DNA from 2 places in the Litoribacterium kuwaitense genome. Region 2 is predicted to be linked to the other one. Evidence: predicted binding sites of a transcription regulator. Region 2 holds the regulator's gene; the other holds the start of a gene.
The links. Region 2 encodes LexA, which represses DNA repair genes until DNA is damaged. Its sites were predicted from a motif close to CGAACATATGTTCG; they were not measured.
Positions count from the first base shown of each region.

Region 1: the regulator LexA is predicted to act here: its motif matches at 1,701-1,714, upstream of G4V62_RS07200 (DNA polymerase IV).

Region 1 covers NZ_JAALFC010000008.1:93,294-96,715, reverse strand. The annotation lists gene G4V62_RS07210 (hypothetical protein) at 337-504, opposite strand; gene G4V62_RS07205 (hypothetical protein) at 874-1,335, opposite strand; gene G4V62_RS07200 (DNA polymerase IV) at 1,760-3,004, shown strand; gene G4V62_RS07195 (YolD-like family protein) at 3,001-3,339, shown strand.
Region 2 covers NZ_JAALFC010000003.1:89,106-92,527, reverse strand. The annotation lists gene G4V62_RS03435 (LamG-like jellyroll fold domain-containing protein) at 1-214, shown strand, start outside; gene G4V62_RS03430 (hypothetical protein) at 281-475, opposite strand; gene lexA (transcriptional repressor LexA) at 817-1,437, opposite strand; gene yneA (cell division suppressor protein YneA) at 1,648-1,965, shown strand; gene G4V62_RS03415 (YneB family resolvase-like protein) at 1,962-2,624, shown strand; gene G4V62_RS03410 (DUF896 domain-containing protein) at 2,674-2,919, shown strand; gene tkt (transketolase) at 3,305-3,422, shown strand, end outside.

The sequences.
Region 1 (3,422 bases), on a different contig from region 2:
TGCAATTTGGAGCAAAAAACTCACATAGACATTTTTTAAAGAGGACGAGCGAAATAAGCAACGACCGATGAGAGCGTTTGTCAACAGCTTAAGCTGACTTGAAAGCGCTCGCCAGACCAGGCGCGAAGTTGAACGAAGACTCGAATAGAATTTTTAGTTCATGGGAGGACGAGTGAGACAAGCAACGACGGATGAGAGCGTTTGTCAACAGCTTAAGCTGACTTGAAAGCGCTTGCCAGACTAGGCGCGAAGTTGAACGAAGACTCGAATAGAATTTTTAGTTCATGAGAGGACGAGTGAGACGAGCAACGACGGATGAGAGCGTTTGTCAACAGCTTAATGACTTCTCTTTTGTTCACGACTAAGCACCTTTTCTATCAAAATAATCCGCCGTGTTTGACAGCGCTTCCATAAATTAAAATCACGACTGTTGCGTAACACGGAGTGGATCTCCTCCCACTCCTTCCGTTCCTGTTCGGTCAAATTTAGCCATTGTTGTGTCATGTTTCCCACCCTTTGGTCATTTTCTTCTGTGTTGACAGCCTGTCCAAATAAAGACATTTTAAACCGTTCAATGCATAGACATCGATTTTTTAGGTGGCTGCGCTTATTGTTTGAAAAAAGTAGAGAAGGCACCGAGTGCAGTAGACAGAAGAGCAGATGAAAAGGACAGGAGCGTACATTTACAGACATAGACATCGCTCTATGCATATATTTCACAGAACGATCGTTATACCAATGACTGGACGAATTTAGGAGAGAGAAAAAAAGCATTAATGGAGAAGAGCGAAATCTATTTTCTTCATCACTGTCAAACTGACTGTGCAGGAAGCTCTTGTCATTTTTTCATTCTTTATAAAAAATACGCAAAGCCTAGGCGTCTATGTGTTTTTTGTTTTGCGAGCCAGAGGAATCGTTATTTTTAAACCATCCTTTGACCGCTTTTTTAAAACGGAGCTGAGAGCGTGCCGCTTTTTTCTGCCATATGATTCTTAAACCTCTCCAAGCCCAATAAGGGAGCTCAAGCGTGATAAATAATATGATTGCTCCGACTACGATTGAGGCGACAAAAGGTCCGACATGGATGGATGTCTCATATGTCAACGGATTATACATGGCTGCTTCAAATGGAAAATAGTTTGGCGGGGGTAATATCATCACTTCTTGATGTAAAAATGGGAATGGGAAGCCGAATGCCGCCGAAGCCAATTCCTCGTTTGAGCCAAAGGACTGCTTTTTCAGGATTGGTGTAATTAAAACAATAAAAAAGGCGATCGGTAAACAGCATAACGCGACGATGATATGACGAAATAGCTTGATTTTATGTTGCTTCACGAGCCCCTTCCCCCTCCTTTTTATGGACAAAATGTCTGCTTGCTCTGAATGGGGCAGATCACATAGTAGCTTCTTAAGGGAGCTAGACATTTCCTATTGATATCATGCTCGCCGGCTCAACGTCTCCGCTCTCGAATAACGAGTGGACGACGTTTCATCTGCGCCTTTAAATCGACATACCTACGTTCTTTTGGCAATTTTTGCATTGGCGCCACGACGCCACTTCCCAGGGAGTCAAAGTTATCGCATCAGTTTTTTTGATCCACTCATCGTCCATTTCCACTTATTGATTCCTCTCAAACACAGACAATTTTAAGTATATGAACTGACGACCTGTTTGATTCACAATATTTACCTCTTTATAAAGAACGTTTGTTCGTTTATACTATAGAACAAACGTTCTTAATATGAAAAGGGGATACTTATGACAAAAGTAGCTGAAACGGTCATCTTTCTTGTCGATATTCAGTCATTTTATGCCTCTGTTGAACACGCCGAACGCCCTGAGTTACGCGGGAAGCCCCTCGTCGTGTCCGGAGACCCGCAACGCCGAAGCGGTGTCATTTTGGCAGCTTGCCCCCTGGCGAAAAAAAAAGGCGTTCAAAATGCGGAGCGCCTCTTTGAAGCTTTGCAAAAATGCCCAGAAGCGACTGTCGTCAAACCGCGGATGCAAAAATACCTTGATGTGTCCATGCAAATCACGCGCATTTTGGAAGAATTCACTGATCAAGTAGAGCCTTATTCGATTGATGAACAATTTATGGATGTCACTGCAAGTCAACGATTATTCGGGGAACCTGAAGAGATGGCGACTCAAGTTCAACAACGGATCGCTCAAGACACAGGCGTGTATGCCCGGATCGGGATTGGGCACAACAAAGTCATGGCAAAAATGGCTTGTGATAACTTCGCTAAAGCTTCCCAAACCGGTCGTTTTCACTTGCACCAAGGGAACTTGCAAACGAAGCTGTGGCCGCTTCCTGTCGGCGCTGCTTTTGGTGTCGGCCGCCGCATGGAACGACATTTAAAGCGTATGGGGCTGCGAACGATTGGGGCACTAGCGAATTACCCTCTCCCCTATTTGAAAAAACGCTGGGGGATCAACGGGCACGTTCTTTGGATGACTGCGAATGGGATGGACGCCTCCCCTGTTGTCACCCGCTCACATGCCCGCGCGCAAAAAGCCATCGGTCACGGGATGACGTTGCCACGCGACTACCATTCGTGGCAAGACATCAAAGTCATTATTCTGGAGCTTTGCGAGGAAGTTTGCCGGCGGGCTAGAGCTTCCGGCGTCATGGGCTTAACCGTCTCCGCAGGAGCTCGTGGTGCTGATTTTGATGCTCCTAGCGGCTTTCATCGCCAACAAACACTCACTGAAGCAACCAATTACACAATGGATGTGTATAACGCCGCGCTCGACCTGTTTCGCACATTTTGGGATCGTCGCCCGATCCGCCAGGTTCATATTAGCCTTTCACAGCTACAAAGCGACCAAGTCTGGCAGCTGAGCCTTTTTCAGGATCGGGAAAAGCAATTTAAGCTTGGGTATGTGATGGACGACATCCGTGACCGTTTTGGCCCGATCTCTATTATGAGGGCTTCTTCTCTAACCCAAGCCGGGCAAGTCAAAGACCGCGCGAAGAAAATAGGAGGACATTACCGATGAACAATCGCTTACAACGAGGCAATCTACTTTGGGAGGGGAGCCGTATGTTTCTTCCAGAGCATAAACGAGCATTACTGGAGCATCGGAAGACGATTAGTCAGCCTGATCCCCCTCACCCGCCAGACGAGCAGCAGTTAGAAGCTTGGCATTACATCGTCGATGAAGCCATTGCAACCGGGCGCACTGTCCGCTTTACACTTTTTCAAAATGGCTTCTTTACTGAACAAAAAGGGCAAATGATCGGAATCAGTACCGAACGCATTCAGTGCCAATCTATCACTGGCGACATATTTTCAATTCGATGGCAACGTATCGCAAAAATTGAATGGGCATAGCTGGGCACAACCTATGATACAATCGGGGATGTCGACAATCACATTTGTCGCTCAACCGTTGCGAAAACACATGCAAATGAAGT
Region 2 (3,422 bases):
ATACACACATGGCACTTTAGATCCGAAAGATACAACAATCTTTTGGGCTGCAAAAGGAAAAAGCATCGAGCCAGGGACCGTAATTACAGATCATGTTGATGTGAAAGACACTGCGGCGGTTGTCGCTAAAGCATTACGTTTAGATGCGCCAGAAGCATGGGAAGCTAAAGTGCCTGAAGGGCTGTTTGAAGAAGGGAAAGGTTTAGGTAAATAACGAACGTTTGTCTTATAATCATCGCTGAAGGCTCTGCAAATACATGCAGAGCCTTATTTCAGCTGTCTATTTTTTAAATTTGAGCTCGCGTTTTTTCAGAAGGCCCTTAAGCTCATTTAAATCGCTTAATGTTGCATCGTTCATTAAAAAGTGTCGTGCAGTAAGCCTGCGATGTAAATAATTAGCTCGTTCACGATTTTTCACTTGCCAAGCGTGATCTCTTTCAGCTTGTGTGACTGGTTTTTTAGATTCGTGTTGCATAAATATAACCTCCCAATCTAAAAGCGCTTATTTAGCTCAATATATGCGCTATAACAAAGGGAAATACCTCTATGATGAAAACGAATTGTGGTTAGATTGCGGACAGACCGAATGGGGGAATGGAAGAAAAGTGAATTTGCTTGGACAAAATAGAGTGGTATTTCATGAGGCGTTTAAAGAGAATTTCATAGGAGACAATATTGGATCGCTTTAAATGAATCATCGCTTGTTAATTAGAAAGGAAATCGGTAAGCTCTTAGATTTGTGGAAGTGAAGTTAAGGCTCTGTTTGAATGACGTTTAAAATAATCGGGAAACTGCTTGTGAGTTTCCCGATCAATTTTAATGAAATGTACGGTATAACCCAATGACTTTTCCGAGAATGCTGACATCGTGTAAAAGGATAGGCTCCATAGTAGCATTCTCAGGCTGGAGTCGAATATAGTCCTTTTCTTTATAAAAACGTTTAACAGTAGCTTCGTCCTCTTCTGTCATCGCAACAACAATATCACCGTTTTGCGCAGTATGTTGTTGCTTCACGACGACATAATCTCCGTCATAAATACCGGCTTCAATCATACTTTCTCCTTCAATTACTAAAATAAACACCGATTCATCTGTTGGGAGAAGCCTTTCAGGTAGCGGTAAATACTCCTCAATGTTTTCAATTGCAGTAATTGGCTGTCCAGCGGTGACTTTTCCGATGACTGGAATTGAGATTGCTGGTGCTTGTGGTGCGTCATCAGTCTCCAAGTTCAAAACTTCAATTGCGCGCGGTTTCGTTGGATCGCGGCGAATCATTCCTTTTTCCTCTAAGCGTGCTAAATGTCCATGAACCGTCGAACTTGAAGCTAAGCCAACTGCCTCGCCAATTTCTCTTACAGAAGGCGGATACCCTTTGGTTTGTACATTTTCCTTAATAAAATCAAGGATTGCTTGCTGTCTTTTTGAAAGTTTTTTCATAAAATCCTCTCTTTCAAACAGTGTATGATCACGTTTCTTTTTTAGGCATAGAATATAAACTGCTTTCATAGATTTATCTCAGAAGTGATTCTAGTCAAATTATAGCAAACAAAAACTAGAAACACAAACATAAGTTCGAATTTTATTGACAAAACATTTGTTCGTATGTAAGAATAATAACGAACAAACATTCGATGGAGGAGATACGATATGAAAACCATTGGTATATCTTATTACTTTAGTCTAGCAGCCGTCATTGTTCTATGTATTGGTCTAAAATATATGATGACCCCATCCTACGCAACTGTTCAAGTAGAAAAAGGGGAACAAATATCAGAGCTTGCAGAACGATATGCGCATGCTCATCAGCTTTCAAAAGAAGAATTTCTCGTTTGGGTCAATGAGAAAAATGCGTTAAATCAAGAACCGATGCAGTCAAGTCAAGAGATTATTATTCCTGTTCAGGCAGATAAGCTTGAAGAGCAAACGTATGCTCATTTCGTCTACGATGGTGGTGCAAATGAATGAATTTAGTCTTATATTGCCGAGTAAGTACAGAAAAGAAAAGCCAAGAAACAAGCCTTGACCGACAAGAAGAAGAATTAAGACGTGCAGCAGAGAGTAAAGGATGGACTATTATCCATGTCTTTAAAGAACAGGCGAGTGGATATGAAGTCAATCGAGAAGGTCTATTCGATTGTCTCGATATGTTGCAGACGGGTGAAGTTGATGGTCTGCTGATTACTGATGATACGAGGCTAGGAAGAGGTCATGCTAAAATGGCAATTGTTCATTCGCTTAGAAAGATGAAAAAGCCAATTTATACGCTTGAAAACGATGGCGAGCTTGAACTTTCAGATGCGGATGATATGGTGTTAGGTATTCTATCAGTCGTCGAGGAATACCAAAGAAAGTTACATAATTCCAAAATTTCAAGAGGGATGAAACGTGCTGTTGCTCGCGGCTTTACGCCTCAAACCAATTTTAGTGAGCCAAATGCAAACCACTCTCCTGGAAGGAAAAAGAAGGACGTTCCATTAGAAGAAATTATCCGACTCAAAAAAAACGGGCTGACTTTTCGTGATATTGCGGCGACGATGCGGGGCATGGGTTATGATATTTCTAAAGCAACTGTGAACCGTAGATATCGTCAATATGAAGAAGAGTTAATCAGAAAAAAGCAATGAATTTGCTAAAAGTGAAGCAGGCGTGTATCATCTGGACAGAGGTGATAAAATGCTCTCTCAACAAAAATTAAATCGCATCAATGAACTAGCACAAAAGAAGAAATACGAAGGCCTTACGAAACAGGAAACAGATGAACAGCAAACACTCCGTAAAGAGTATTTGCAAGTGTTTCGTCAATCAATGACAAATCACCTTCATCAAGTGAAGGTTGTTGACGAGGAAGGCAACGATGTGACGCCGGAGAAACTAAAGAAATCAAAAAATCAGCGTCATTCGGAGTTGAATGAAGAATAATAATCAAAAGAAGTCCATGATATCTGTGGGCTTTCTTCTTTAAGAATAGTGAATCCCCTTGCTCAAGACAATATAATGTAGTCCTTTGCAGCTCAGCTATAGAATTCAAGTGTGTGAAAATACTGGTTCTATGACAGTGTACGTCGAGAGTTTTTATTCGAGGATGTAAATCGTGAAGCTGTTAGCTTCTAACCGCGGGGATGAAGCATTTCGTTCAATCGATGATCGCTACCTTTTCTGACGCTATTTTTGAAGGAAAAAGATCATCAATGAGATTGGATGCATTAGATCATTTTACAGATTCTCCTTCGGGAAAAACCTTGCCACTTTAGTGTGTTAAGGTATATGATGGAAAAGAAAAGTTCAAAGAGAAAGGACTGTTTGCATGACTACACCTTTGGAAACACTTGCTGTCAATTCAATTCGTACCCTTTCCATTGATGCAATTGAAAAAGCAAATTCAGGACATCCAGGGCTGCCAATGGGTGCTGCACCAATGGCTT